Regions from separate parts of the Clostridium gelidum genome, predicted to be linked through region 1. Evidence: riboswitches for the same ligand, from Rfam matches in the RefSeq annotation. Region 1 holds a riboswitch; each other region holds the start of a gene.
What was found. A riboswitch is a leader RNA that binds a small molecule or an ion and turns the genes downstream of it on or off. The one in region 1 is predicted to bind lysine.
Positions count from the first base shown of each region.

Region 1 (10,936 bases):
ACTGCGAGACCTACAAGTCGAGCAGGGACGAAAGTCGGGCTTAGTGATCCGGTGGTACCTCGTGGGAGGGCCATCGCTCAACGGATAAAAGCTACCTCGGGGATAACAGGCTGATCTCCCCCAAGAGTTCACATCGACGGGGAGGTTTGGCACCTCGATGTCGGCTCGTCGCATCCTGGGGCTGAAGTAGGTCCCAAGGGTTGGGCTGTTCGCCCATTAAAGCGGCACGCGAGCTGGGTTCAGAACGTCGTGAGACAGTTCGGTCCCTATCCGTCGCGGGCGTAGGAAATTTGAGAGGAGCTGTCCTTAGTACGAGAGGACCGGGATGGACTGACCTATGGTGTACCAGTTGTTTCGCCAGAAGCATAGCTGGGTAGCTAAGTCGGGAATGGATAAACGCTGAAAGCATCTAAGTGTGAAGCCAACCTCAAGATGAGATTTCCCATAGCGTAAGCTAGTAAGACCCCTTGAAGACTACAAGGTTGATAGGTCAGAGGTGTAAGTATGGTAACATATTTAGCTGACTGATACTAATAGGTCGAGGGCTTGACCAATTATTTAATCAAGTTGTAAAATATACATTAATTCTATATGCAATTTTGAAAGAACAATTCTTTCAAAATGCTTGACATATTATATTTTTATAAGTATAATATTGCTTGTAACAATCTCGTGACGATGGCATAGAGGTAACACTCCTTCCCATTCCGAACAGGACAGTTAAGGTCTATAGCGCCGATGGTACTGCACGGGTGACTGTGTGGCAGAGTAGGACGTTGCGAGGTAATTCTAAAAGAGATAGTAATATACTATCTCTTTTTTAGTGCAAGTAAAAAAGTATTTACTACTACTAATATTAAAATAATAGTATTAGAAGAAACAATATTAAAAATAATCCACAACAAGTCACAATGATTTTAAATATATTGTGGATTATTCTTAATTATATGTGGATATCTTTAAAAGGAACAGTAATATATGCATAGTACCATTCATATATTCTAATTACTCTAAGTAATAGTATAGATCAACTTTAAGTAGCAGGATAGACGAAGTATTTACAAGAAATCAAATTAGTGGTACAATACCAATAAATTCAATAACGAAAACCTTAGGTAGAGGTGCCATTAATAAAGAGTACTTATTATGAGTTTGCAAACGTTGATTAATAAGGAAAGGTATTATGGCCGAAGATTTAAATTATGTAAAGATTTATTTCTGGGTATGCATAGAATATGTGCATAACTGTCACGAAAGTGGAGAGCTACAAGGATTTGCTGAAATTGAAAATAGTAGTAGTAGTAATAATATTATTGTTTTTTAGTTTCAGATAAAGCTTTATGCGATTAACTCTACCCGTTGGTATATATACTAACGGGTTTTCTTATTTTATTAAGTACCTCTTGGGGTTACATTGTACTTTGTGGGTATATTGTTTCCCTTGAGGATACATTGTGACCCTTGTGGGTATAAAACAAATTTGAGGAGTTGTAATAATTTATGAAAATTGAAGGAGTATTAGTACCATTAGTAACACCATTTAAGGACGGAGAGGTAGATTTAAAATCTTATGAAAGAATGGTTAATCATTATATAGAAGAAGGGGTAAATGGGATTATACCACTTGCAACAACTGGCGAGTCGCCTACTATTCTAGAGAATGAATATGAAGAAGTTTTGGCTAAAACTATGGAGTTTAGTAATAATAGAGTACCAGTATATGTAGGGTTAGGTGGAAATCATACTAGTGAAGTAGTTAAGAAATTAAAGGTAGCAGAAAGGTATAATGTGGATGGTATATTATCTGTAGCACCATATTATTCAAGACCAAATCAAAGAGGATTGTATGAACATTTTAAAAGTCTATCTGAAGGAACTGATTTAGATATTATAATTTATAATATCCCATATAGAACTGGAATAAATGTTGAAAATGAAACTATTCATAGATTGTCAGAATTAAAGAATATTATAGGGTTAAAAGATTGCTCAGGAGATATGAGGCAAACAACTGATTTGTTGATTAATCCACCAGAGGACTTCTCAATTTTAACGGGAGAGGATGCATATTTCTACATAACACTTTTGCTTGGTGGACAAGGTGGAATAATGGGATCGGCTCATTTAAGAACTAAAGAATTTATTGAAGTCTATAATTTGGTTAAAACTAATAATCATCAAGCTGCATTAAAAAAATGGAAGTTATTATATAATATGATACCATTTTTATTTGCAGAGCCTAACCCTACACCATTAAAATATTCTTTAAAGAAATTAGGGTTAATAGATTCAGATGAAGTTAGATTGCCATTAGTTAATATTACAGAAGAATTAGAAAATAAATTAAATAATATTATTAAATTATAGATAATTCACTTAATTTGTTTTTAAAAATTTAAATGGGTATAATATATTATTGGAAATCACTTACTAAATAAATAATTAAATGTTAAATTTAAATGTCAAAATTATGCTTTTATTGTAATAAAAATGTATATTTTGTTTTGACTAGTATAAAAAATAGGAGTAAGATGAAAGCTGACAAGTTAAATAAGGAAGTGATTAAAAATGATGCCGAAGTTCTTTTATATGATTAAGAACAAGGAAATTACAAAAGCACAAGTTATGAAAGATATCATAGCTGGAATTATAGTTGCTGTAATAGCATTACCATTGTCAATAGCACTTGGTATATCATCAGGCGTGTCACCTGAGAAGGGTCTTATTACAGCAATATTTGCCGGATTTATAATCTCATTATTAGGAGGTAGTAGAGTCCAAATAGGTGGCCCTACAGGAGCTTTTGTTATTATAATTTATTCGATTATTCAGGAATATGGTTTAAATGGACTTATTACTGCTACAATAATGGCAGGAATTATATTAATTATAATGGGAGTATTAAGATTTGGATCATTAATTAAGTATATACCACAAACAATAACTATAGGATTTACAGCTGGTATAGCAGTAACATTAATGTCAACGCAAATTAAAGATTTTTTTGGACTACCAATTGACACTGTGCCAGCAGAATTTTTTGCTAAATGGGGAAGTTATTTTGCAAACATAGGGTTATTAAGTAAATGGTCTTTGATAGTAGGGGTAGGATCTATTATTATAATCGTGTTTTGGCCTAAAATTAATAAGACAATACCAGGTTCGATGATTGCATTGATAGTTGCAACTGTTTTTGTAAAAGTATTAAACTTACCTGTAGAAACTATTGGAAGTAGATTTCAAGAAATTTCATCAGTAATACCAATGCCAATACTTCCAGACTTGAGTATGGCTACAATAAATAAATTGTTTGCACCTGCTGTGACAATTGCTATTTTAGCAGCATTAGAATCATTATTATCAGCAGTAGTAGCAGATGGAATGATTTCAGATGCACATGATTCTAATATGGAGCTTGTTGCTCAGGGGATAGCTAATATTACATGTGGATTATTCGGTGGAATACCAGCTACAGGTGCCATAGCAAGAACAGCAGCTAACGTAAAATCAGGTGGAAAAAGTCCTATATCAGGAATGATCCATGCTATAACATTATTAGCTACCATGTTAGTTTTAATGCCTCTTGCAAAGATGATACCTATGACTACCCTTGCTGCAATCTTAATGGTTGTATCATATAATATGAGTGAATGGAGAGCTTTTAAAGGATTATTAAAGGCTCCTAAAAGTGATGTTATTGTATTATTAATCACATTTGGATGTACAGTTGCATTTGATTTAGTTGTTGCAATAAGTATTGGAATGATTATGGCAATGTTCTTATTTATGAAGAGAGTATCAGATACTACGGAAATTAGAGATTTAGTATATGATGAAGTTTTTGATGAGAATATAGCTAGCGTACTAGAAAAAGCAGAGGGGAAAATACATGTATATCAAGTAAATGGACCGCTGTTTTTTGGCGTAGTACAAGAGTTTATTGCAAAAATGAAAGAACTTGAATCTTCTGTTGAGGTTGTTATTTTAGATATGAGACATACCCATGCAATAGATGCATCTGCAATAGATGCATTAACTAGATTGCTTAAGCATTGCAATAAGTTAAACATAAAATTTTGTTTAACTCATGTGCAAGAACAACCAAGGAAAGTATTAAATAAAATGGGATTCGTAGTTCAAATTGGAGAAAGTCATATATATGAAACTAAGACAGAAGCAATAGAAATAGCTTATGAGTATATAAAATGTCTAGAGGTATCTTAAATTAAAGATATTTTTGAATTTATATTTTACATATGAATAATTTAAATAGGATTAATAATAGACAGTGTAAATTATTAATCCTATTTTTGTAATTTATAGCAGTATTAATTAGAGTATTTTTTATTACAAATTAATTATTTCCGAGGAAATAATAGGTATATATAATTTAAATAATATTAAAACCCATAAGTATACAACTAAGAGACTGCATATATAAGTGAGTTTTGCAAATAATATTATTGAAAAAGTTATAAGGAGTGATAAAAATGGATGCAAATTCGTCTATAAAATGTTCTGTTGAACAATGTCAATATCATGCACAATCAAAGGATTATTGTACATTACAAGAAATCAAAGTAGGTACTCATGAAACTGATCCAACAAAAGTTGAATGTACAGATTGTGAGTCATTTGAAGTAAGATAGCTTTAAATTTCACTTGAATTTAGAGAGATGTTCTAAAAAATAGTTTTTTAGAACATCTCTTTCTGATTTTATTTAAAAGTATAAATTATAATAAATAAAATTAACAATCTATATGGATTTAGTTTTTTGAAAAAACTAATATAATAAAGTAATATGAATAAAACTTTTATAACAAATATGCCAATAATATATTATAATTAAATTTAGGCACAATCAAAAAAATATTCATGGCAACTTTGGACTTGTTATTTATTTGATTGTGCCTTAAATGAAGAAATTGATTATAAAACTATATAGAGTAGCGAGGTATGTTTAATTGGAATACGATTGGGAAAGAAAATTTCCATTTTTAGAAATTGATAAGAGTATAGTGGGTAGGCTATTTGACGGGATTTTAGAAGAAAGGAATATCATTAATATAATCCCGATAAATGAGGGTTGTAGAACAACAAATTATATTGTAGAAACAAATGAATTTCAAAAAAAATATATTTTAAAAATATTTTTTTCAACAGAGCAAAACCATAAGAAAGAAATCAAATTATTAACAAAGTTAAAGGAAACTATTCTTGTGCCTAGAATATATAAGATTAGTACTGATGAAATTATTCAAAACAGAGAATATGCAATTTATGAGTATATGGAAGGGAAGAGTATAGGAGAAGCTATAAGTGAAGGATATGTATTGGAAGAAATATTTGTTAGAGATGTTGCAAGATATTTAGCTAAAATACATAATCATAAGTTTAATAAAACAGGATTTTTAGATGAAAATTTAAATTTAAAAGATGAATTACCTCCACTTATTTCATGGTATGAAGAATTTATGGGAGATAGAGCTCAAAAACGTCTAGGTAAAAGTATTATACAAAAAATTAATAATATTATTAAGAAAAATAAAAAGATATTAGATAAACTAGATGAAAAAGTTAGGTTAGTTCATGGCGATTTTCAAGGCACTAATATATTAATAAAAAATGGTCAAGTATCTGGGATTTTAGATTGGGAATTTGCAATGGCAGGACACCCTTTAGCAGATATAGGTCAATTTTTTAGATATGAAGAATATTTCAACAATAACTTATTACAAGCATTTAAGAATGAGTATAACAAAAATTCAGATTATAAGTTAGAAAAGAATTGGTATAAAATAAGTAAACTTCGAGATTTAGTTAATTTAATTCAGATAATTAATGGAGAAGAGGATATGCCTAATAAATATTCCAATATAAAGAATATAGTAATTAATAATATAGATATATTGGATAATAAAGATTTGAAAAAGGAAATGAAAATTATTAAGTTCACTAATTGATAGGATATAAAATAGCCGTATACTTTTATAAATATTTTCAAATATGAATTGACTTTTTATAATCATATAACTATAATGTAAATAAATACTAATTTAATGACGAAGGTGTCTAATATAATGTGATATTATATTGGGTGCCTTTTTATAATTTGAATAGTTCTCATGACAATGGAGTCAAAGCTGAACCAGCTTGGCTCCATTTTTTTGTCATTAGAAATTTAGTTTTTACTAAAAGAAAAAATTATTATTAAGAAGGGAGGCATCATAATGAAAAGTCAAAATACAGTTATCGTGAATAACAGAAGTAAAGTAATCAGTGTTAATTTTCTCTATGCAACAACCATGATTGTTATTTTTCTGGGAATATTTTTTAGTATTTTCAGTTTAGTCAACCATGTCAACTTTAAAGTTTTAAATTCATATGTACCAGGTGAAGTATTTGGATTTTTGGTTCTATACCTTGGCATACGATATTATTTATCAGTTACTAAATTAAAAGAGGAATTACTTAAAACTTCGTCAAAATTTGAATGGAGTAATTTTAAAGGAAAAAAATTAAAAAAACTTTCACTAAAAAAATAACACAATTTTTTATTCTAACAACTACAAAAAATATTATTATTTTAAAGGAGGCTAATTTATGAAAAAGTCAGTAAAATTAGGTGCAATTATATTATTTTTAGGTACTTTAGCGGTAATGTTAGTTTTAGCACTTTCACCAGCAGGAGGTTCAGATCCAACAGGAGCTTCTTACGTTGCTGCAACTGGAGCTGAAACATTAACAGATGTTGCAACAACTGCCAATAAGGGTTATTACGGAGCAAATTTCACATGGGTTATGATAACCGGCTTTATGGTTTTCTTCTTCCAATGTGGATTTGCAATGGTTGAAACAGGATTTTGCCGTGGTAAAAATGCAGCTCACACAATGACAATGAACTTTATGGTATTTTTAGTTGGAGCAATAGGATATTTCTTAGTAGGATTTGCCCTTCAATTTGGTGGATCAGGTGGTGCTGCTGGACTTGGAACTGGAGGAGCGGCTCTAGATTCAATGCTTTCTATACCTGGTCTTGGTGGTATTATGGGTTATAAGGGATTCATGTTATCTGGTGCAGGTATTTATGATCCAGGTATTTACGCATTGTTTTTCTTTCAAATGGTATTCATGGATACAACTGTTACAATTCCAACTGGTGCTGTAGCAGAAAGAGTAAAATATTCTGCCATTATTATTATATCCTTGTTTATTTCAATGTTCTTGTACCCTCTTTTTGGAAACTGGGTATGGGGCGGAGGCTGGTTATCTACCCTTGGTAAGAACTTTGGATTAGGTCATGGTGTTGTTGACTTTGCTGGTTCTGCTGTTGTTCACTCAATGGGTGGTATGCTTGCTTTATCAAGTGCAATTGTTATAGGTCCTAGAATTGGTAAATTTAAAAAAGACGGAACTGCAAGACCTTTCCCTGGACATGATATACCAATGGCTATTGTTGGTACAATTATTTTATTCTTCTGTTGGTTCTCATTTAATGCAGGTTCAACATTAAATGCTTCTGATTTTAGACTAGCTGTAGTTGCGACTAATACAATGGTAGCTGGTGCAATAGGTGGACTTGTTGCGATGTCATATATGTGGATTAAATTTGGAAAACCTGACCCATCTATGACTGCAAATGGTGCCCTTGCTGGACTTGTAGCAATTACTGCTCCTTGCGCATTTGTAAATGCTCCTTCTGCCTTCTTTATTGGTGGAGTTGCTGGATTACTTGTATGTGTATCCGTATCATTTGTAGAAAATAAATTAAAACTTGATGATCCAGTCGGTGCAATTTCTGTTCATTGTGTTAATGGTCTTTGGGGTGTTCTTGCTTTAGGATTATTTGCAGATGGTTCTTATGGAGATGGTATAAATGGTGTTGCTGGAGGTGTAACAGGATTATTCTTTGGTGATGCATCTCAATTCGTAGCACAACTAATTGCTGTTGTAGTTTTATTTGTCTGGGGATTTGGAGTTTCTTATATATTCTTCAAGATTCTTGATAAAGTTTGGGGCATAAGAGTATCACCGGAAGATGAATTAAATGGTTTAGATATTCCTGAGATGGGTGTTACTGCATATCCTGATATGCAATTAGTAAAATCCCCTGAACTTGATTATAATTCAGCAGATAATATGGAAATAAAACAATTATTAAGGTTTAAAAAAGATGCAAGATCAATATAATATAAGGAAAAGGAGGTAACGTTATGAAGAAGTTAGAAATTGTTATTAAAAGTGAAAAATTAGAGGAATTGAAAAAAATATTAACTGAATGTAATGCTAATGGTGTTATGATTTCAAATATTATGGGATATGGTAATCAAAAGGGCTACAAAACTATTTACAGAGGTACTGAATATAATGTAAATTTATTACCTAAGGTAAAAGTTGAAACAGTTGTAACTCCTGAAGTTGCAGAAATGATAATAGATAAGGTTTTAAAAGAAATTAGTACAGGTAATTATGGAGACGGAAAGATTTTCATATATGATGCTGATGATATTGTGAGAATTCGTACAGGTGAACGTGGAAAAGACGCTTTATAAAATAACGAGTTAGTATAATATTGATAAGAATAATAAGAAAACCACCAATTTTAATGAAAATTTGATTTAATATAATCAAATTTTCTAATAATGGTGGTTTATTTTTTTATGAATTATAGATACTCAGGAAATATAGATAATGAAAATTACTCTAAACAAATATGAATGTTAATTATATGATGGATAAATTAACATTAATTATAGATTTTGAAAAATGCATTGACAAATTTATAATGAGATAATATAATATAGAATATAAACAACGGTGTTTGTGAAATGTACTTGGAAAAGGCATATTTCACAAGCACCGTTTTTTATGTAACAAAATTACGATGTTGTAATGTGTTAAGTAAAATGGCTTTGCAAAGCTAACTTTCAAAAGTAATGGGGCGCAATTACTTTTAAATTAATATTTGTTTTGAAAAATTATTAAGAAAATTAAGTAACTAAATAGATTTAAAAATTTAGAATTACATTCATTATTTTAAAGGGGGACTTTTTATGGAAATTAATTTAGGCGACAGTGCTTTCGTAATGATTTGTTCAGCACTTGTATTTGTAATGACACCAGGACTTGCATTCTTTTATGCTGGAATGGTTAGAAGAAAAAATGTTTTAAATACATTGATGTCATCATTCTTTATTTGTGGATTAGCATCAGTAATGTGGGTTTTAGTAGGGTATTCTTTATCTTTTGGAAATGACTTTCATGGAATAATTGGAGGACTTAATTTCTTTGGCATGGTAGGCGTAGGTGCTGAACCTAATGCAGCATATGCAAGCAATATACCTCAATTACTTTTTGCAGCATTTCAAATGATGTTTGCAATAATCACACCAGCACTTATAACTGGTTCGTTAGTAGGAAGAATGAAATTCTCAGCATTATTCATATTTGTAGCAGCATGGTCACTTTTAGTATATTATCCACTTGCTCATATGGTATGGGGAGATGGTGGATTAATAAGAGCTTTAGGAGCTGTTGATTTTGCAGGTGGTAATGTAGTTCATATAAGTTCAGGTATTTCAGGACTTGTAGCATGTATAATGTTAGGCAAAAGACGTGGGCATGGTATGATGTCATATAGACCTCATAATATTCCATTTGTGGTTCTTGGAGCAGCATTACTTTGGTTTGGATGGTTTGGATTTAATGCAGGTAGTGCACTTGGAGCTGGTCCACTTGCAGTTCAAGCTTTTATGACAACAAATACTTCAGCGGCAGCAGCTATGCTTTCATGGATGTTAATTGAAAAAGTGAAACATGGCAAACCATCATTACTTGGAGCAGCAACAGGAGCAGTAGTAGGATTAGTTGCAATTACACCAGGTGCAGGTTTTGTCTCAATTTGGGCATCAATTATAATAGGTATAGTAGTATCTCCAATTTGTTTCTTCTTTATGGAAAAAGTAAAAGCTAAATTTGGATATGATGATGCACTTGATGCTTTTGGATGTCATGGAGTTGGAGGAATCTGGGGTGGTATTGCAACTGGATTATTTGGACAAACAGCAATTAACTCTGCAGCACAATGGAATGGACTTTTCTTTGGAGATGTTAAACTTTTAATTGCTCAAATAATGGGTATTGCAATAACAATAGTATTTGCAGGTGTGATGACATTCTTAATTATAAAAGTTATGAAGTTATTTATGGATATTAGAGTTGAAGCTTCAGAAGAAGCTGATGGACTTGATTTAGCTGAACATGGTGAAACAGCTTATCCTGCATTTAACGGTTTAGATTAATATATAGTAATAGATTTATACTAAGATTTTTGGTACAATTACAGTATAACAAACTAGATTAAAGTAAAAGGTTATAATTAAAGCAACATATATGTGTGTACCATATGCTTATTGCAGATGTATGATTAGGGAGGAATATATTATGAAAAGAATAGAAGCAATTATAAGACCTTCAAAGCTTGAGGATATTAAGGAAGCATTGAAAAATAGTAATATAAATGGAGTAACTATCAGTCAAGTAATGGGATGCGGACAACAACGCGGCTGGAAGGAATACCATAGGGGTACTGAAATAACAACTAATGTATTACCTAAAATAGAAGTAAAGATAGTTGTTGAAGATGACCAAGTAGAAGAAGTTATTGAATTAATAACATCAATTGCTAGAACTGGAGAAGTTGGGGATGGAAAGATATTTATTGTTGATATTGCAGAGTGTATAAGAATTAGAACTGGTGAAAGAGGAACTTCTGCATTATAAGATAAATATATAATATAAGAAGATATGGTGTAAAAAAGAGTATTGTATCTGAGATTATTAAGATAATTTATTAGTAGAATATATGAGACAGTAGATAAATTTGTATAACACAAATTTATCTACTGTTTTCTATTTTAAAATTTAAATTTATCT
Region 1 is NZ_AP024849.1:5,890,959-5,901,894, reverse strand. It holds rRNA gene psyc5s11_RS27075 (23S ribosomal RNA) at 1-554, shown strand, start outside; rRNA gene rrf (5S ribosomal RNA) at 669-785, shown strand; lysine riboswitch at 1,109-1,275, shown strand; gene dapA (4-hydroxy-tetrahydrodipicolinate synthase) at 1,501-2,367, shown strand; gene psyc5s11_RS27055 (SulP family inorganic anion transporter) at 2,569-4,224, shown strand; gene psyc5s11_RS27050 (DUF1540 domain-containing protein) at 4,491-4,649, shown strand; gene psyc5s11_RS27045 (phosphotransferase family protein) at 4,966-5,964, shown strand; gene psyc5s11_RS27040 (hypothetical protein) at 6,232-6,546, shown strand; gene psyc5s11_RS27035 (ammonium transporter) at 6,605-8,191, shown strand; gene psyc5s11_RS27030 (P-II family nitrogen regulator) at 8,215-8,553, shown strand; gene psyc5s11_RS27025 (ammonium transporter) at 9,055-10,302, shown strand; gene psyc5s11_RS27020 (P-II family nitrogen regulator) at 10,445-10,783, shown strand.

Region 2 (10,936 bases), 310 kb from region 1:
AATTGGAGCTCTCCAATCAACAATCAAAGGTTCATAACTGTCCTCTAAAGTTAATCCGTATCTGCCTACATACATATCTTCTGGAACATCCTCATTTTCCTTAAAAGTAACCTTTCCAAAGTAAGGTGCTTCCTTAAGTTTTGTATATTCCATAAGCCTTTTATCTATTGTCCTATATGATTCTTCTTGAACATAGTTTTCATGATCAAAGTAATCTATAACTTGATCGTCATCATCTTTATATTCTTCAATATATTTCTTTCTAGAGTCAAGAATGTATTTTGTAACACCTTTTCTTTTCTCTACATAATTCAAAATTTCCTTATTTAATATATCTAAAATTTCATTTAATTTATTTTCTTCTCTTAAGAAATCTACTTGTTTATCCAAAATTCCAACCCCTTTATTCAATTTACAATTAACAGTTTACAATTAACAATTGTGGATGAAACTCTTTTGGAGTTTCTAATAAATTATTAAAAGCCAATTGGGCTTTGTTCCTTAACTGTTAATTGTTAACTGTACATTGTCAATTGACAATGCACAATGTATGGCTAAAAACTCTAAATCAGTTTTATGTCCTCCATTGTGCATTAATATTTTTTATTTAAATTTGTAATTACTTATAGTCTCAGTTCTCATCTTAGGTACATGAAAATAAATAACAAATCCAAAACTACAATTTATAATCATCTGTAGTTTCAGCTTCACCATCAAGCCGAGGTTTAGTTTCTCCACTCGTTATGATTTCATTTTCAGCTGCATCTTCATCCGTCTTATTATTTCTAATTCCACCAATAACTCCAATTTCAAACTTTTCTTCATTCTTATTGGCGTCATCATCTATAATTGTATCTATTGAATGCTTTTTAGCTCTTCTTTCTTCTAGATCTTTTACTTGCTTATCATTTTCTAATTTTTCTTTTTCCTTTGTTTCCTTCATTTCCGGATACTTTTCATAGACAATTTCTAAGAATTCTTCGCCAAAAATACTTTCCTTTTCTAGAAGCACAGCAGATATTTTTTCCATTAATTCTCTATTATCACTTATGATTTTTCTTGCTTTTTTATGAGCTTCCCTAATTATATTCATTGCTTCTTTATCCAGAATAGTTGAAGTTTCTTCGCTACAATTCCTTACAGCCCTGCCATCTAAATATCTGTTTTGAATAGACTCTAATGCCATCATATCAAATTGTTCACTCATACCATAAACTGATACCATTTGTCTTGCAATTGCAGTTGCTCTTTCTATATCATTTGATGCTCCGGTTGTAACTATATCAAATACTTCTTCTTCAGCAGCTCTACCACCAACTAACATTGTTATTTGATTTATTAGATCTTCCTTAGAATTTAAATATTTATTTTCTTCTTCTATTTGCATAGTATAACCTAGTGCACCCCCAGTTCTGGGAACAATAGTTATTTTATGTACTGGTTCTGTATTTTTAAGCAATGCTGCAACAAGTGCATGACCAACCTCATGATATGCAACAATTTCTCTTTCTTTTGGAGAAAGAATTCTATCTTTTTTCTCTTTACCTGCAATTATAACTTCCACAGCTTCTCTCAAATCTTCTTGTAGTACTAATTTTCTTCTTTTTCTTACTGCTCTTAAAGCACCTTCATTTACAATATTAGCAAGATCAGCTCCTACAGCTCCTGGAGTACTTTTTGCTATTTCATGTAAATCAACATCATCACCTAAATGTACATTTTTTGCATGAACTTTAAGTATAGCTTCTCTACCTTTAAATTCTGGTCTATCAACAATAACTCTTCTATCAAATCTACCTGGTCTTAACAGTGCTTTATCAAGTATTTCAGGTCTATTTGTAGCTCCAAGTAAAACTACACCCTTAGATGAATCAAATCCATCCATTTCAGAAAGTAATTGATTTAAAGTTTGCTCTCTTTCATCATTACTTTGCATTTGATTATCTCTACTCTTACCAATTGCATCAATTTCATCTATAAAAATAATACATGGTGCTTTTGCAACTGCATCCTTAAATAATTCTCTAACTCTTGAAGCTCCAACTCCTACAAACATTTCAACAAAGCTTGAACCTGAAAGTGAGAAAAATGGTACTTTAGCTTCTCCAGCTACAGCCCTTGCAATAAGTGTTTTACCTGTTCCTGGAGGTCCTACTAGTAAAACTCCCTTAGGTAATTTAGCTCCTATTTCAGTATACTTAGTTGGCGCATTTAAGAAATCAATAACTTCTTTTAATGAGTCCTTAGCTTCTTCTTGCCCTGCTACATCATCAAAAGTTACTTTTATATCGCTTTCTACGTAAATCTTAGCGTTATTCTTGCCGATGCCCATGACACCGCCTCCGCCTCCGCCCATTTTAGAAAACAAGAACTTCCACATGAAAAATAGAAGTATCATAGGTAATATCCAAGTAAGTGCAAAATTCATAATTGGAGTTTGCTTAGGATTTTCACGATAAAAGTCAATGTTTGCATCCTTTAAAGCTAGAATTAAACTTTGATCATTCATATTCCCTGTATATAAAGTTTTTCCTTTATATTCTCCATTATTTTCACTAGGTGTTATAACTAAATCATCACTTGTTATAACAACTTTTGAAATTTCTTTATCACTTAGTAATTTTGAAAATTCATTGTATGTAATTCTTTGAGTTGTCGTTGAATCTTTTGCATAATTAAATGCCATTACAAATGCAAAAGCTATTAGAAAGTAAGTAATCGCCATGGTCATAGAATTTTTATTATTCTTTTTATTATTTCCATTTTTATTATTTCCATTTTTATTATTTCCATTTTTATTATTATTCTGCATCTAATCACCTTTCCTTAACATTATTTATTTTCTTTATCTTTAGTCATATTCATATGCAGTATTACTCTTCCCACATATTTTTCATACTGTCATTTATCTGCTTTTTTCTATTTAACGTAAACTTTTTGTCTATTTCAAAGTATTCACCCTTCTTAATTAAAATATCTCCTTCATTGAAATTACTCTCAATATTTTCAATACATATCTTATACATATCTCCATTTTCCTTTTCAACAATAACATAGTTTCCTTCAACTCTATCTATTATATACTTTTCCTCCATTTAATCCCCTCTTTTCATAATACACATTAATTTAAACTACCGAAGTCTTTAAATGGATAAAATTTAATTCTAGCTCTTCCTTGTATATTGGAAGCATCTATAAATGGATTAATCCATTTTCTGGCATCATATGAACGGCTTCTATTATCTCCTAAAAAGAAGAATTTATTATCTGGCACATTAAAATCCCCATCATAACTTTCATTATTTTTTACATAATCTTCTTTAATATCTTCTCCATTTACATTGACAATACCATCATGTATTTTAATATGATCTCCAGGAAGTCCTATTGCTCTTTTTATAAGCACCTCATTAAGCTCCTCTGAAAAAAATACAATTATATCTCCTCTTTTAATTTTATCAGTATCATACACTCTCGTTACCATTAATTTATCACCAATATTTAAAGTTGGAACCATTGATTCACTTGGTATATAAACATTATAAACTAAAAACTTATTTATTAGTAATGCTATTCCTATGGCAGCTATTATTGGAATTATCCATTCACTGAAAAAGCTACCTTTTGATAGAAAACTTGCTATGAATCCCTTTTTTGATAAGTTTTCTTCTTTATCCTCTATTATATTTTCTGATTTTGAATAATAAATATTGGTTAGATCAGAGCTATTTTCTGAGCTATCTATATCTTTTGATTCCATCATCTCATCTTCTTCTCTCATTTAACGTTCTCCCTTTTTATTAAACTGCTCTTATAGTTTCAATCATATATACATTTAAATTAACATTAATATATCATTGTAATACTATTTGCACTTATAATCAATATTCATTTTTCAATTATTGCTATTACTTTAATATTTCAAAATCTTTTATTGGATAATATTTTATTCTAGCCTTGCCTTCTATATCAGATTCATCAACATAAGGACCTTTTTTCCAATGTCTTGAATCATCAGAATTTGCTCTATTATCTCCTAAAAAGAAGTATTTTCCTTGTGGTACTTGAAATGTACCATCATATCTTTCATTATTTTTCACATAATCCTCTTTAAGCTGTTCTCCATTTCTAAAGACAACTCCATTTTTAATTTCTATTTTATCTCCGGGAAGTCCAATTAATCTTTTTATTAAAATATCACCTTTAAATTCATCATTTTTAAATAGTACAATATCCCCTTCCTTTAAATTACCAGCATTATGTACTCTTGTTACAATCAATCTATCTTTAACTTCTAAGGTTGGAATCATAGATCCACTTTTAATCCAAACCCCATAACCCACAAACTTCCAAATTAAAAGTGCTACAACAGCAACAACTGCTATATCTATTATCCATTCTTTTATTGTTGACTTCTTTTTAATCTTTTTATCTTCTGTCATTTGATTTTTAGCATTTTCTGTCACACCACTTTGCCTCCACGTTTTATATTTTATGGTTATATATTCCATTAACATGTTATGATTAGGTTTCTCTTTAAGTCTTGGTTGAGTTTTTTTTATAGGTGTTTATTTTTCGATACTGTTTTAGTATACCATAATTTATTGTTTTAAATATTTACAAGTTGTAAACTTTTATATCTTTTTATTATATCTACATTTTATAATTCCACAGATATTAAAATATGCACTAATTTTAAAAATTAGTGCATATCATCCTTATTACATGTAAAATTTTCTAAAATACCCATTTTTTAAATATAGTACCTTTAAAACAACATGACTCTAGATTAAATCATTCTTTAATAAATCTTCATAAGATTCTCTTCTACAGATTAATCTTGCTTCATTATCTTTAACCATAACCACTGCTGGCTTTGGTATTCTATTGTAATTGCTTGCCATAGAATAACCATAAGCACCTGTAGTCATTATAGCCAAAATATCTCCACTTTTAACTTCTGGGAGCTTAATATCTTCTAATAATATATCTCCTGATTCACAACATTTCCCTGCTACAGTTACAGTCTCTTCTAAATCACCTGCAATTCTGTTTGCAATAATACCTTCATATTGTGCATTATAAAGAGCTGGTCTAATATTGTCAGTCATCCCACCATCTACTGAAACATATTTCCTGACAGTTGGAATTTCTTTAACTGCACCTATAGTATATAAAGTAATTCCCGCATTAGCTACAATACTTCTTCCTGGTTCTATTGTGAGAATTGGTCTTTCTTGACCAGTTCGGATGCAAACCTCATCAACTTTATTAATTATTGTCTTGCAATATTCTTCAGTTGTTCTTGGTTCATCCGAGCTAGTATAATATATCCCAAAGCCACCACCGAAATCTACTTCTTTAATCAAATAGCCAAAATTTTCTTTAGTTTTTCTTACAAGCTCTAACATTATCTCTACAGCATCCTCATATGGTTCCAAGTCAAAAATTTGTGAACCTATATGACAATGTATTCCTGCAAGGTTTATATTGTCTAAACTTATAGCCTTCTTAATAGCATCTTCTATAACAGTTTCAACTGGTGCAAAACCAAATTTTGAATCTATTTGTCCTGTCTTTATATAATCATGTGTATGTGCTTCGATTCCTGGTGTTATTCTCAAATAAATATTTTGAACTTTATTATATTCCTTAGCTATGTCATTTAATGCATCAATTTCATAATAATTATCTACAACAAAATTTCCTACGCCTAATTTTACTCCTAGCTCTATTTCATCTAAAGTTTTATTATTTCCATGAAACATTACTTTTTCAAGTGGAAATCCTGCAATATGCGCAGTATATAATTCTCCACCAGACACAACATCTAAACACATATTTTCTTCTTTTAATAATTTGCACATTTGAATAGTCAAAAATGCTTTTCCAGCAAAGGCTACTCTATTATTATTTTCTTCACATTTAAAATACTTTCTATAATCAGTGCAGTATTCTCTTATTAAAGCTTCATCGAATACATATAACGGACTTCCATATTCCTTTACTAAATCCTTGGCACTAACCCCACCAATTACTAATTGATTATCTTGTGCTTTCATCGTTCCAAATAATTTCATTTCGTTAACCCCCAAATTAAATTCAATTGACAATGTACAATTTACAGTTGACAATTGTCTATTGTAAATTTCAAAAAAATAAACGCCACAGAAAATATCTGTGACGAGTGGTCGCTTATGCTAATTTGTATGCTCAATATTTTCATTAATTATCAATTTATCAAAAATGAATTGTTATATGGATTTTAATTTATATACTAACAAAATCATCCTTCTTTATTTCTAAATTGCTAACTGTTAACTGTTCATTGTTAACTGAAAAAGGCACCTTGTAGCTCAACACTTTTCGTGACAGTTATTCACATATTCTATGAATATCCAGAAATAAATTACCGTATATTAATTCATTTCTTCGGCTATAATACCTTTGTGTATAAATCATTGCCTACCGACTCCTTATACCTACTCTTTATTACAGCACCTCTACCCCAGGTCATGTTATATTCTCGTAATATTCTAAAATTCTATTCCTTGAAACTTATAATAGTTACTATTATATTATTAAACTATTAAAAATATGATACCATATTTTTTCCTTAAATCAACACTTTTTTTAAATTAAATGAAACTCGATTCGCATTCGTTCACTGAGCACGCGATTCTCACTTATCTTTTATTCACTTCTATATTTATCCATGAGGCTTCCCATAATACTTGCTGAAGTTGGTGGTGTAAAAGTTATGGCATTAGCTCCGGCTTGAATTGTATCATAAATTGACTCTTCACTTGGTCCACCAGTAGCTATTATAGGAAACTCTGGAAACCTATTTCTAATATTTCTGACTATATTAACTGTTTCTTTGCCACCTGAAACATTTAATATAGTTGCTCCAGCTTCGATTCTTTTAGCAATATCTTCATCTTCTGAAATAACAGTTACTATAACTGGTATATCTATAGTCGCTCTAATTTTTTTAACAATTTCATTAGTTGTAGGCGCATTTACTACTACTCCCATAGCACCTTTAAACTCAGCATCCATAGCTAAATTCACAACCCTTTTACCTTGCGTTATTCCTCCACCAACACCACAAAAAACAGGAACATCTGCTGCCATAATAAGAGCTTGTGTTATTAGAGGTTGTGGTGTAAATGGATACACTGCTATAATAGCATCTGCATTACTATTTCTTATTAATGCAACATCCGTGCTGAATAATAATGACTTTATTCTTTTTCCAAAAATCGTAATTCCGCCACAATTTCTTATGACTGCTGGAACCTCTATCACATGATTTCTAAGTGTACCTTTTATTTGAGGAATAAATTTCGCCTCTTTACTTACCATAATTCTTATCCCCTCCTCATTATTTATTTTGAATATGTTTAATTTGGCTTACTAAACTTTCATAATTACATTTTACTATATAATAATTTTCTTTAATTGTGAACACTTTTGTTATTTTTTAAATCATTAATACAATATATTATACTCCTTTATATTCTTTCTTAAAGTTAATTTTTATCTTTAAAACTTATCCACAATATCCACAGTATTTATCCACAAAAGTGTGGATATTGTTTATAATTATTACTTTCCATCTAATGCACTTAACAACATTTATTTAAAACAGTCACTATGAAAATAACTTTTATAGTGAGGTTAACTCATATTCACGAGTTAACCAAGTTTGAGGACCCAAATCAAAGGAAACTTGACTCACATTTGTTCGCTGGAGAAGTTCAAAGAGCAAGATTACTTATAACTTATCCACAATCATTATATAGTTATCAACATCATGACTAATCGTTGTAACTTACTAGCTTAATCCCCCATATTTATAGACATACATGCAGTACTTATCCACATACTTATTCACAGTGCTTGTACAATTCCCATTTTTTATTTATATCAGACCTTAAGAATTTCTTAATACTTTATTATTTTACCATATAATACCTTAATAAAATATTAAACTGTGTCCTAATATATTGTACTATGCCCTTTCATACCATATACTTTTAATCGAGAAATATTTTTTAATAAATATAATCATTAAACATGAAATCTAGCTTATTCAATATATACCATAAAAATTAAAGGGGGCATATTTTAATGAACCAAAATGAATTTTTCAATGTTTTAATGGATGGTTTAAAAGACTTTCCCGAAATAAAATTACAAGATATTATTTCCTATTATGAAAATAACTTTAGGGTTGGATTAGCTTCTGGAAAAACAGAACAAGAAATACTAAGGCAATTAGGTGATCCCAATTTAATCGTTAATAGATATAGGAATGAAGATTTAAAAACTCCTATTAATTCAGAATGTCTTACAAGTGATGCTGATATTACTCCTATTAATGATAAGAATTCCATCACTGACATAATTTCTGATAATAATAATTCTATAAACAATTATCCAAATTCTATTGATGAACCAGCTATAGTTACTGATAATACTTACACTGATATTTTCAATGATTTTAACACTAATGATAACTTAAACAATAATAATAATAATAAGGAAAATGACTTTGAAACTAATAACAAGTTGGATACTCTTAAAATTAATGATTCTTATAAAGATATTAATTTAAATTCTGATTTTTATAACCTTGATAATTCAAATGAATCAAATTTTAATTATACTGATGAAAGTGGTTTTAATTCTAATAACGATAACAATGATTACTCCAATTATAATTCTAAGTTTAATAATAATCGAAGTTCAGATTCTAACTCAAGTAATTTTAATGACCAAATTTCTAAAAATAAGACCTCACAATTTAACGTAAATACACTTTTAAAAATTTCCATTATAATTTTAGCTTTAATAATATTCTTCCCAGTTATAACTGGAATTATTGGTTGCATTTTGGGACTTTTAGGAGCAGCTATAGGTATTTTATTGGGTAGCATTGGCTTATTAGTTGGCGGAACATTTACTAGTTTTATTGGAGGTCCTAATGTACCAATGTTTGTTGCTAATTTCCCATATCCAGTAATAGTTCTCTTTTCATTAGGATCAATTTCATTATCAATTATTTTATCACTAATATTTTATTATCTTTGCAAGTTCTTTATACACATATCAGTTAAATCTTTTAAATCACTTAAATCTAAAGGGGGTGCATTCTAATGGAAAAGAAGTTTATTTCTACTAATATGAAAATATTCATGTTAGTATTGCTCCTTTTATCTATTACCTTCTATGCTTCCGGATGCATTGTACTCGTACAAAGCGGTTATAAGCTTTCTGATTATGCCGATGAGCTTAATATAGACCCTAATAATTTAAAAGTCACTTTCTTTGATTTCAATGACTTTAATTTTAATGACTCTTATATATCAAAAGACTATACTATTAATGAGAATATTAATGAAATTGATCTTAATTTAAATTCTCAAGGCATTAAAATAGTTAATTATGATGGACAGGATTTGAAAGTACAAATTAAAAGCCATAGTACTATATCTAGTGAATTGCTTAAAGCTGAAAATGACAATAAATTAGTTCTTAATACTAGCTATGATACTCCAAGTAATGCTAATATCACCATAAGCATCCCTTATGGATTTAATGGCAGAGGTACCTTAAAAATCATTACAAGCAGTGGTGATATAAATATCTCTAATTTATCCATGAATACCTTAAATCTTTCTACAGCTAGCGGTGAAATAAATATTTCTAACTTAAATCTAAATTATTTAAGCTTAAATAGTTCTAGTGGCTCTATAAACTTCAATGCTATAACAACCTTAAATGAAACTAAGTTAATCTCTTCTTCTGGAAGCATTATTGGAAGTGGCGCTTTAGGAACTGTAAATGGTAGCACATCTTCCGGTGATATTGAATTGAAATTTAAAGATTCTCTAAGCAATACATCTTTAAGTACTGCCTCTGGTTCCGTAGCCTTATCCATCCCTAAAAATTTAGGCTACAAAATAAATTATGACACAATTTCTGGAGATTTAGACTCATCTCATAAACAATTATCTTCTGGTGATGAGAGTTCACTTATAAATATTACTACTACAAGTGGAGACCTTCATATAAAGTAAACTTATATATATCCGCATAAAATAATGGACATGTGTTTGTTAATGTTACCAAATATTTTCATGTAACATTTCACAAAAGCATGTCCCATTTATACTTTGGATATACTCTAACTATAATTTAAATTTAGAAATTATACTGCTTAATTCTTCAGCTTTAATAGCTTCTTTTCCTATTATTTCTACTACTTGTCTCATAGCAATTGATGTCTCACCTATTCCTTGTTGTATATTATGAGTACTGCTTGAAACTGCTTCTGAGTTCTTAGCAGTACTTGATATTGCGGCACTTACTTGTTCAACTGATGAATTTACTTGTTCAGACATCTCAGCTATTTGCTGTGACATTTCACTTATAAATTCTCCATCTTCATTATATTTAACTGCAACATTTCCATAATCCTTTAAATCTTCACTTACATTAGTTTTAATAAATTTAAGCATTTCCTTACTATTTTCTGAAAGATTGTTAAATGCCTTTTCTACTCTCTCAATTGTACTTTGAATTGTGACTACAGATGAAGATGACTCTTCTGCAAGCTTTCTTACCTCTTCTGCAACTACTGCAAATCCCTTACCTGAATCTCCTGCTCTAGCTGCTTCAATTGCTGCATTTAATGCAAGAAGATTTGTTTGTTCTGCTATAGCTGCTATTGAATCTGCCATTATTTTTATTTCTTCAACTACTTTTGATTCCTCAACAGCTTTCTTTATATATTTCTCTTTTTCATAATATACATTTCTTGTATTCTCAATTGCTTTCTTACTATTAACTTCTACAGCCTTAGCTCTTTCCTTTATATTACCTGAGTTTTCATTTCCTGTTTCAGCTCTTGCTGCTAATTCTTCCA
Region 2 is NZ_AP024849.1:5,582,521-5,593,456, forward strand. It holds gene helD (RNA polymerase recycling motor HelD) at 1-390, opposite strand, end outside; gene ftsH (ATP-dependent zinc metalloprotease FtsH) at 677-2,812, opposite strand; gene psyc5s11_RS25605 (DUF3006 domain-containing protein) at 2,874-3,095, opposite strand; gene lepB (signal peptidase I) at 3,122-3,781, opposite strand; gene lepB (signal peptidase I) at 3,909-4,442, opposite strand; gene lysA (diaminopimelate decarboxylase) at 4,785-6,080, opposite strand; lysine riboswitch at 6,345-6,514, opposite strand; gene psyc5s11_RS25625 (beta/alpha barrel domain-containing protein) at 6,694-7,368, opposite strand; gene psyc5s11_RS25630 (DUF1700 domain-containing protein) at 8,137-9,165, shown strand; gene psyc5s11_RS25635 (DUF4097 family beta strand repeat-containing protein) at 9,165-10,088, shown strand; gene psyc5s11_RS25640 (methyl-accepting chemotaxis protein) at 10,200-10,936, opposite strand, start outside.
Region 2: it holds a riboswitch for lysine, as region 1 does, so the genes downstream of both, lysA (diaminopimelate decarboxylase) here and dapA (4-hydroxy-tetrahydrodipicolinate synthase) in region 1, are expected to answer to the same signal.

Region 3 (10,936 bases), 1.6 Mb from region 1:
ATATCTCTAATTTCTTTTGTACATTCTGGATGAACTAATACCTTAGCATCTTTATATTTTTCTTTTTCTTTTAATATGTCTTCTCTGCTTATCTTATTATGACATCTGCAAAAACCATCCCATAATATAAATTCTTTTTCTGGAAAAAACTCTGCAATATATCCCCCTAGATTTCTATCTGGTAAAAACATTATTTGTTTATTAGGTACATTTTTTAATATCTTTAATGCACTTGAAGATGTTACTGATACATCACAGTGAGCTTTTACATTGTACGTTGAATTTATATAACAAACCACATAAGCATCTGGATGCTTTTCCTTTAATTCCACTAACGCCTTACCACTCGCCATATCTGCCATAGAACACCCTGCACTAGGACATGGCATTAAAACTATTTTTTGTGGCGATAAAATCTTTGCGCTTTCAGCCATGAACCTAACTCCACAAAACATTATAACTTCCTCTTTGCAATCTCTAGCTATTTCACTTAAATAATAAGAATCCCCTACATAATCTGCTAACTCTTGCACTAATCCTGGCTGATAATAATGAGCAAGGATAATTGCATTTTTTTCTTTTTTTAGTCTTAATATTTCTTTTACTAAATCTATCCCCATATTTACACCTCTTCGCATATAATTTTACAAGTGTATATACACCAATAGCCATATTATATCACCACAAATTTTAATGTTCAACATATAGTGCAAATATTAATTTTATCATTTTTAACAGATCCTTATTTCAATCGAAATTATAAGAGCTATCTTAAATCAATTTAAGATAGCTCTAAAATATTTTAGTTTATAATATTTAGTATTCAAAAATAGCAAACCTGTATGCTTGTCTTTTTTCTTTCATGTGCTTTATTTTAATTTTTCCATCATGTTACTTAATTGTTCCACAATATATACAGAATCTTGAATATTTTCACCAACTGCTTCCATAGCTGATGATTGCTCTTTAGTTGTTTCAAGGGTTATTTTAGAGTTTTTTATAGTTCCATTAACTGATTCTTGTATTTTAGTTGTTAACTCTGAAATACTTATGGCTGTTTGCTTAGAATTTTCGGCTAAATTTTGTATTTCTTTTGCAACAACTGAAAATCCTCTTCCTAATTCTCCTGCACGTGCAGCTTCAATAGATGCATTAAGTCCTAACATTTTAGTTTGAGATGCTATGCCTTTAATAGCATCAAGTATGCTATTAATATGTTCTGTAATCACTCCTACTTGAGTTATTTCACCATTTAATTCTTCTTGTTGAGACGAAATATTATTTGCTGAAGCTGATAGTTCTTCTATTGTAGCAGATACTTGCATAAAATTATTTGATAATCTTTTTGAAACCATATCTAATTCAATTTGATTAAATCCATTTTTAGCAAGAGTATTTACAACAATAAATAATACGCTTGCTGCTTTTTCTATATTTTTAAAATCTACTATATTAACTTCATGCACTGCTTCTACAAGTAAATCTCCATTTACATCTATTTCTTTTGCGATTTGTATATAACTTTGTTCTTTAGGCGAATCTGATAGCACTTGTCCACCTAACACTGTCCCAATTAATTTGCCTTCCACTATAATAGGTGCTGCAAAATCTATAAGTCCTGCATGACATGGTCCTACAAAAGGTTTACCCGTTCTTGCTGCTTCTTCTCCCATCCTTTTATGAGAAGCGGCACACCTATCATCACCCTTTTTAGTTGAATGAATAAACCCGTCACAAAACCTTGTATAACTACTAGGATTGGTTACTGGATTCCCATCCTTATCCACAGTTACACTTGCACAATTCATTGCAAGTGCAAAATCATCCTGAAATTTTTGTAATAACTTGATATCAATTATGTCTTTTATCTCCAAAGCATTCATATCTAGTTCATTATTTTCTAACATTTTTATCATAAAAATCTCCCCTTATTTTTTATTTTATTTCATAATTGAAAATAATATTGTTATTTATACTAATTTTATACTATTTGTACTTTTTTGTCAAATAAACATATTTTTTATAGTTTTTATCATATGTATTTAAACTCATTCTATTAATTATCGATTATAGTTTTATTTTCTTGAATTATTTTGTATTAAATTGTTCTTTAATGCATTTTAATGTCCTACGAGATTTATAATAACAAGTTGAAATTTCTTATTGACAAATAATAACTATAATTGTATTATTGTATTATCACCTTAGTACAACAATACAAAAGTATAATTTATGAAGGAGTGAGACTATGTCATGGAATTTTAATGACGATAGACCAATCTATCTGCAAATAATGGAACAAATACAACTTAGGATAATTTCAGGCGTATATAAAGTTGGTGAAAAATTACCATCTGTTAGAGATATGGCAAGTGACGCATCAGTTAATCCAAACACAATGCAAAAAGCATTGACCGAATTAGAACGAACAGGTTTAGTATTTAGCCAAAGAACAAGTGGCAGATTTATTACGGAGGATAGTAATATGATTAAAGATATTAGAAATGGACTTGCAAAAGAGCAGATTGAAAAATTTCTTTATAACATGGAGAAAATCGGATATACAAAACAAGAAACAATTCAACTGGTAGAAAATATATCAAAGGAGATGAAATAATGAAAAATGATGAAAATAAATTGCTTTATGATTCTGCTCAAAATGATTCAACATCTAATTTTACAAATAGTAATGTGGATAACATCCCTATTTTAGAATGTAAGAACTTAGTTAAAACCTATGGTAATTCTGAAGCTTTAAAAGGTATCGACTTAACAATTAATCGTGGTAGAATTGTTGGACTTTTAGGACCTAATGGTAGTGGTAAAAGTACCCTTATAAAACTTGCGAATGGTCTTTTAACTCCATCAAGTGGAGAAATATTAATAAATGGTCTTAATCCTGGAATTGAAACAAAAAAAATTGTTTCCTATTTACCTGAGAGAACATATTTAAATGATTGGATGAAAGTTTCTGATATTATTAATTTCTTTAGAGATTTTTATGATAATTTTAATCCTGAAAAAGCCTATGAAATGCTTCAAAAATTAAATATAAATCCTAATGATAAATTAAGAACTATGTCTAAAGGGACAAAGGAAAAAGTTCAACTTATTTTAGTTATGAGCAGAGAAGCTGATCTTTATTTATTAGATGAACCAATAGCTGGTGTTGATCCTGCAGCTAGAGATTACATTTTAAATACAATCATCACTAACTATAATGAAAATGCAACTATTATTATATCCACTCACCTTATCTCCGATATTGAAAGAGTATTAGATGATGTAGTATTTATTTCATCCGGAAAAATATTCTTAACTAAAAGTGTAGATGAAATTAGAGAAACTGAAGGAAAGAGTGTTGATACTCTATTTAGGGAGGTATTTAAATGTTAGGAAAATTAATGAAATATGAACTTAAATCAACTGCTAGAACCCTTATTCCACTTTATATAGCACTACTCGCTTTTGCTATTATTAATAAAATTTTTATTGGAGCTGGTCTTGCTGATAAGCTTGAAGGCTTTGGTTCAATTCCTTTTATACTCAGCATTTTTGCGTATGGATGTACTATGGCTGCTGTTTTTATAGTTACATTTTTTGTAATAATACAAAGATTTTATAAAAATTTACTTGGAGATGAAGGATATTTAATGAATACTCTTCCTGTATCTACCATCACTAATATTACAAGTAAACTTTCAATTGCAACTTTTTGGAACATTGTAAGTGGATTTGTAGCAATACTTTCAATAATTATTATGGCATTTAATCCTGGTGCTTTTAATTACTTTTTTCGTGAATTATTTAGAGTGCTTTCAGAGGGATGTGCCCAATTTGGATTTCAACTTTATGTAGTAATTATAGAAATAATTATTGCCATTTTAATAGGATTAGTAAGATCTCTTACAATGATATATGCATCTATATCAATTGGACATTTATTTAGTAAACACAGAATACTTTCAGCATTTGGTGCATTTATAGTCTTAAACTTGATTACAGCTGCAATTTCATCTGCTGTAGGAATGGCTTTTTCATTTTCAAATTTCAATATTGTGTTTGATAATATTGAATCATTTTACAATATTCACATGTTTCTATTATTTGCTATATTATTTGATTTAGTATTCTTCATAGCTTACTTTATAATAACTAATTATATATTAAAAAATAAATTAAATTTAGAATAATAAAACATTAAAGGAAGAGGCAATAAGTATACTTATTGCCTCTTCCTTTATCATTTTATTTTAATGTTCCATAAATCTAGCTAAAAATTCGCGTGTACGCTTATTTTTAGGATTATTGAAGATAACATCTGGAATATCATCTTCTACAATAACCCCATTTTCCATGAATACAGTTCTAGTAGATACATCTCTTGCAAAAGCCATTTCATGAGTAACTATAATCATAGTCATACCTTCTTTAGCAAGTGCACGCATAACCTCTAAAACTTCTCCTACCATTTCAGGATCTAAAGCACTAGTTGGTTCATCAAATAAAAGCACTTCTGGTTCCATTGCAAGTGCACGAGCAATAGCAACACGTTGTTTTTGTCCTCCTGAAAGTTGATGTGGCTTAGCATTAATGTAAGGTGCCATCCCTACTTTTTTTAAATATCTCATAGAAATATCTTTAGCATATTCTTTATCTTTTTTTAGAACTTTAATAACTCCAATCATACAATTTTCAATCACTGTCATATTATTAAACAGATTAAATTGTTGAAATACCATGCCAACTTTTGCCCTGTAGCTTGTTATTTCTTTGCGTTTATTTAGTATATTCTCTTTATTGTGTAGTACCTCGCCTGAAGTAGGAGTTTCTAACATATTTATACATCTAAGAAGAGTTGATTTTCCCGATCCTGATGCACCAATAATACAAACTACATCTCCTTGCTTTATATTAAAATCAATATCTTTTAATACTTGGTTATTCCCAAAAGTCTTTCCTAAATGGCAAATTTCCAATATAGAACCATCAATATTCATTTTTGCAGCAGCTTCCATTTTATTTTCACACCTTCACTTTTATAATTTAGGCATATGAAAGAAAATAACTAGCATTTTGACTTGTTATTTTTTTAATATGCTTATCTGTTTTCAGTTATATCTCCTGACATATAGTCATTATTCTCCAATTTATAACTGTCAGGCCCATCCATTTTATTTTCTATAAAACGTAATAATCTAGAAATTATAAGATTTATAACAAAATAAATCATACAGATAATAAAAAACACTTCAAAATATTTATAATAAGCTCCAGATGCTGATTTACCTACAAAGAATAATTCTGTTACAGATATTACATTTAATACAGATGTATCCTTAATATTGATAATTAGATTATTACCTATCTGAGGCATTATGTTTCGTAATGTTTGCGGAAGCACTATATATATCATTGTTTGAAAATGTGTCATTCCAATTGCCTTTGCTCCTTCTGTTTGCCCTGAATCAACAGATAAAATCCCTCCACGTACAGTTTCTGCCATATAAGCACCTGTATTAATTGAAACAACTATTAATCCTGCTGCTAATGGAGATAAATCAATTGCAAATGCTTCCATAGCACCATAGAATATAACCATAGCTTGCACAATCATAGGGGTTCCCCTAAAAAATTCAACATAAGCAGATAAAATCATTTTTGAGCATTTTAATAGAACTTTATGGATTATATTTGCTTCTGAATCTATTTCTATAGTTTTTACTATACCTACTAAAAATCCTATAATACATCCAACTATTGTACCAACTATTGCAATTAAAAGTGTATAAAATGCTCCTTGTATAAATAGATTTCCATAATGTTGTAAAATAAACCATACCCATTGAAAAAATCCAACTGGCGCATTTGATGTCATATCTTTTCCACCTCACAAAAAATATATTTTAATCACTGCAAAGACAATATACTAGTATACTGACTTTTTTATTGTGCCTTAAAATAAGGAGGTTTATAATACAAACCTCCTTATTACTATTTTGATAATGGTTGCACTTTAATAGCCTCTTCCATCATCTTATTACGATCTTCTTCTGAAATTTCTGAAATTGCTTTATTAATCTTATCAGTTAATTCTTTATTTCCTTTTTTAAGAGCAATACCAATATTTACATCTTCATCAGAAGCCTTAAATCCCTTATCTCCTTCAGGATTTATCATAACTAAATCTGGATTTGAATGAACTGCTGCCATAGCTGTTGGTTTATCCATTGTAACAACATTTACTTTACCAGATGAAAGTGCAACTATTAAAGAAGGTACAGTATCCATAGCTGGTTTAATATTAGCATCTGGAATTTGCTTTAACATATCATACCAAACTGTACTTAACTGAGACGAGCAAATAGCGCCCTTTAAATCAGCAACACTTTTAGCATTCTCATAAGGAGTCCCCTTCTTAGTAAGTGCTACTATACTAGCTTTGTAATATGGATCTGAAAAATCTACACTTTGCATACGCTCTTTTGTAATACTCATTTGTGCAATTGCAACATCAATTTTTCCAGAAGTTACACCTGGAATTAATCCATCAAAGTCCATTTTATGTACTTCTAGTTTATATCCAATTTTATCTGCAACCTTTTGAGCAATCATTAAATCATACCCGTTTGCATATTCATTGCCACCATTAATCTGAATTGCATTGTTTGAATTATCAGTTTGCGTCCAATTAAATGGTGCAGATGCCCCTTCTGTGCCTACGCGTAACACTTTATCATCCCCTCCGCTTTTTGAACCACAACCACTTAATACACCAATAGTTGCAACACATAAAGCCACTGCAATTATGTTTTTTAATCTTTTCATAACTTAGTCCCCCTTAAATTCTTATTGCTAAAAAAATAAGCCAACTTTCCTTACTAAAGTTGACGCCATTGTCAATAACAATTATTTATATACTGAATTATACCCTCAGCATATATTATTGTCAATTACAAAACTTTTCATTTGTTTTATAAACGTTTTATCATTTCTTTTTTTAAATTATTGATAATTCCCCAACAAAACAGCACCTATATTAAGAGTATAAATATATCAAATTTTAATTTTTAATATAAAATATTAAAAATATTGACTTATTTTTAATTTTATTAGATAATTAGATATAATTTAATAGGTAGATAACTAAGATAGAGGCGCGAAATTTAAGAGTAATATTATGGATTTAAGCATAACCAATTAATATGAAAGGAACTTTCGCCGAAGTAAATAATAAATTGCTTTAATATTATTTACTGGTTTTATGTAAAATATGCATATAACTGTCACAATTCAATTTGTGGAGAGCTATTTTCAATGGAAATATATGCGATTTTTTATATTATTTCAATATGCAACTTCGTATTTATGTCATGAATATGCTTTCATGGCATTTTTTTATTGTGTAAATCTTTATTCATTATCTTAGTTGCTTGCTTATGTATTCTAATATCATAAGGAGAGTAAACGCAATGGATGAACAAAACAACGAATTAAAAAGAGGTTTAAAAGCAAGACACTTAAACATGATAGCTTTAGGTGGTTCAATTGGTACAGGTATATTTCTTGCAATGGGTGATACCCTAAATCAAGCTGGACCTGGAGGTGCATTAGTAGCTTATACATTAGTAGGTATTATGGTGTACTTTTTAATAACTAGTTTGGGGGAAATGGCAACTTATATGCCAATCTCTGGTTCTTTCAGTACATATGCTAATAAATTTATTGATCCAGCTCTTGGATTTGCTCTTGGTTGGAATTATTGGTATAACTGGGCTATAACAATAGCAGCTGAAATGGTTGCAGGTTCTTTAATTATGAAGTATTGGTTCCCTAACGTGAATGGATTCTTCTGGAGTATAATATTTTTAATAATAATAGTAGGTTTAAATGTCTTATCTTCAAAAGCATATGGCGAAACAGAATACTGGTTTGCTGGAATTAAAGTAGTTACAGTTCTTGTATTTTTAGCAATAGGTGTTTTAATGATTTTAGGTATAATGGGTGGGAGCAGTGTAGGATTTCATAACTACTTTATAGCTGATGGACCATTTCATGGAGGTATTAAATCTATATTTGCTATATTTTTAATTGCCGGTTTCTCATTTCAAGGAACTGAACTTATAGGAGTTGCTGCTGGTGAAAGCGAAAATCCCGAAAAAACTATACCAAAAGCTATAAAATCAATATTTTGGAGAATAATAATATTTTACTTAGGTACAATAATTGTCTTAGGTGCTATAATACCATTTACAGAAGCCGGCGTTTCAACAAGTCCATTTACAATGGTATTTGAAAGAGCTGGAATAGCAGGTGCTGCATCATTGATGAATGCAATTATATTAACTTCTGTATTATCTGCTGGTAACTCTGGTATGTATGCATCAAGCAGAATGTTATTTTCAATGGCTAAAGAAGGTATGGCTCCTCAAATGTTTGCTAAAACTAATAAAAGAGGTGTACCTGTAAATGCTGTAATTGCAACTACTATAATTGCTTCAGCTTGCTTTTTAACTGGTATGTTTGCAGAAAGTACAGTTTACGTTTGGCTAATTGCTGCATCTGGTCTTGCTGGATTTATAGCTTGGGTAGGTATAGCATTATGTCACTATAGATTTAGAAAAGCATTTATTTATCAAGGTAAAAATTTAAAAGATTTAAAATACAAAGCTCTATTCTATCCATTTGGACCTATACTAGCATTATTAATGTGTTTAATAATAATAATAGGTCAAGGATACTCATGCATAAAACCTGATGGAATTGATTGGCAAGGTTTAATTGCTTCTTATATAGGAATTCCATTATTCATTGGATTATATGTCGGTTATAAAATTAAACATAAAACTAAAGTTGTTCCTTTAGATGATGTTGATTTAGTTTTCTCTGAAAATAATATATAGATAAAGTACATAAAAAATATATTTTTAGATAATTAAAAATAAGAGTATTAAGAAATGATTTTCTAATCGTCCTTGATACTCTTATTTTAACTATTTTCTATAAATTATTCATTAATTATATAAGGTACAGTTATTATTATTACATTTCTCATTTTCAATATAGATCTTCTTAAAAATACAGATGTTTGATTGTGAAGAACTTGATGCCACCATTTATGTATAATGAATTGAGGCATAACTATTGTAATTACTTCATGTGTTTTTAATTGTTTATGTTTTTCATCTACATAAGAAACTAATTTTTCATTAACATTTCTATAAGGTGCATTTTCAATTATAAGATGTGCAGCAATTTTAAGTGTTGCAAACTTTTCTATTAATTTCTTTGTTTGTTCCTCATCTGTGCTCACATGATAAACTTCTATATTATCGCCAATTGTCAAAGCATAATTTAACGTCTTTATAAAAGATTTATTTATTGTTTGTACTGGTACAATAACATGTTTAGTTATAGCTTCTCTTACAATTAAACCTTCTACTTCTACATCTATCACTAAATTTTCTCTTACTTTAGTATAATGCTTTCTAATTCTTAGCATTGCTGTTACAAGTAGTGGTATACATATAAGTACAATCCATGCTCCATGTGTAAATTTCTCTACTCCTATTATTATACATGTTGCTGCTGTAACAGTTGCTCCTAAACCATTTATAAAAGCCTTATGTTTCCAATTTCCTTCTTTACTTTTTGTCCATTTCTTAAACATTCCAAATTGAGACAATGTAAATGATAAGAAAACACCTACTGCATATAGTGATAATAACAGATGTGTACTACCATTAACCATATATACCAATAATGATGCTGCTAAAAATAATAATACTATACCATTTGAAAAACTTAATCTAGTTCCTCTAGTGCTAAGTTGTCTTGGTACATATCCATCTTTTGCGAGTATTGATAATAACAAAGGTAAATCTGAAAATGCTGTATTTGCTGCAAGAGTAAGAATAATAGCAGTTGTAGCTTGTACAGCAAAAAACATTAAACTATTTTGTCCAAAAACTTGAATAGCTATTTGTGCTATTACTGTAATATCCTTACCAGGTATTGCTGTATACATTGTTGATAAGTATGATATTCCGCCAAATATTACAAAGACAATACATGCTAACAAAACCAATACTGTTTTAGCATTTTTTTGAGCTGGATTTTTAAAATTAGGAATTCCATCACTTACTGCTTCAATACCAGTTAATGCTGTACATCCTGAAGAAAAAGCTTTCAAAAATAACAATATAGTCAAATCCTGTGTAGAGTCATTTAATTGATACAACTCTACTGGAGTTACTTTTAAAACTAAAACCTTAAAAATTCCTGTTACTATCATTATTATTATAGATAATATAAATAAATATGTTGGTATTCCAAATAACTTAGCTGAGTCTTTTGTACCTCTTAAGTTTCCGAGTGTTATCAACCCTATTACTAAAATAGCTATTAACGCTTTATGTGGTAAAAGTACTGGAATTGCTGATGTTATTGCTGCTGCTCCTGCGCAAGTACTAACTGCAACAGTTAAAACATAGTCTATCATTAAAGATGCTGCTGCTACTAGTCCTGGTAATTTACCTATATTATCGCTAGCAACAATATATGATCCTCCACCATGAGGATAAGAATCAATTATTTGTTTATATGAAAATACGAGTATAAATAATAACACTGAAATTGCAATTGCGATCTCGATCATTGATCCATATGCACGCATTCCAATTGCAGGTACAAGTACTAATAATATTTCTTCACTAGCATAAGCTACGGAAGAAATAGCATCACTTGATAATATTGGCAAGCCCCAAAGAACATTAAATTTTTCGCCAGCTAATTCTGTTGTCTTAAGAGCCCTTCCAATCAATAGTGATTGAATTTTTTTAAACATATTTATTCCTCCATATTGTTTTAAAAACAATTAATCTTTATTCATTAATATATGCAAATATCTTAAAGGTTTATAATCACCTTCTATTGT
Region 3 is NZ_AP024849.1:1,412,444-1,423,379, reverse strand. It holds gene nadA (quinolinate synthase NadA) at 1-620, opposite strand, end outside; gene psyc5s11_RS06390 (PocR ligand-binding domain-containing protein) at 870-1,916, opposite strand; gene psyc5s11_RS06385 (GntR family transcriptional regulator) at 2,249-2,617, shown strand; gene psyc5s11_RS06380 (ABC transporter ATP-binding protein) at 2,692-3,396, shown strand; gene psyc5s11_RS06375 (ABC transporter permease) at 3,390-4,193, shown strand; gene psyc5s11_RS06370 (amino acid ABC transporter ATP-binding protein) at 4,254-5,018, opposite strand; gene psyc5s11_RS06365 (amino acid ABC transporter permease) at 5,102-5,878, opposite strand; gene psyc5s11_RS06360 (transporter substrate-binding domain-containing protein) at 5,995-6,828, opposite strand; lysine riboswitch at 7,145-7,319, shown strand; gene psyc5s11_RS06355 (amino acid permease) at 7,473-8,903, shown strand; gene psyc5s11_RS06350 (APC family permease) at 9,008-10,846, opposite strand.
Region 3: it holds a riboswitch for lysine, as region 1 does, so the genes downstream of both, psyc5s11_RS06355 (amino acid permease) here and dapA (4-hydroxy-tetrahydrodipicolinate synthase) in region 1, are expected to answer to the same signal.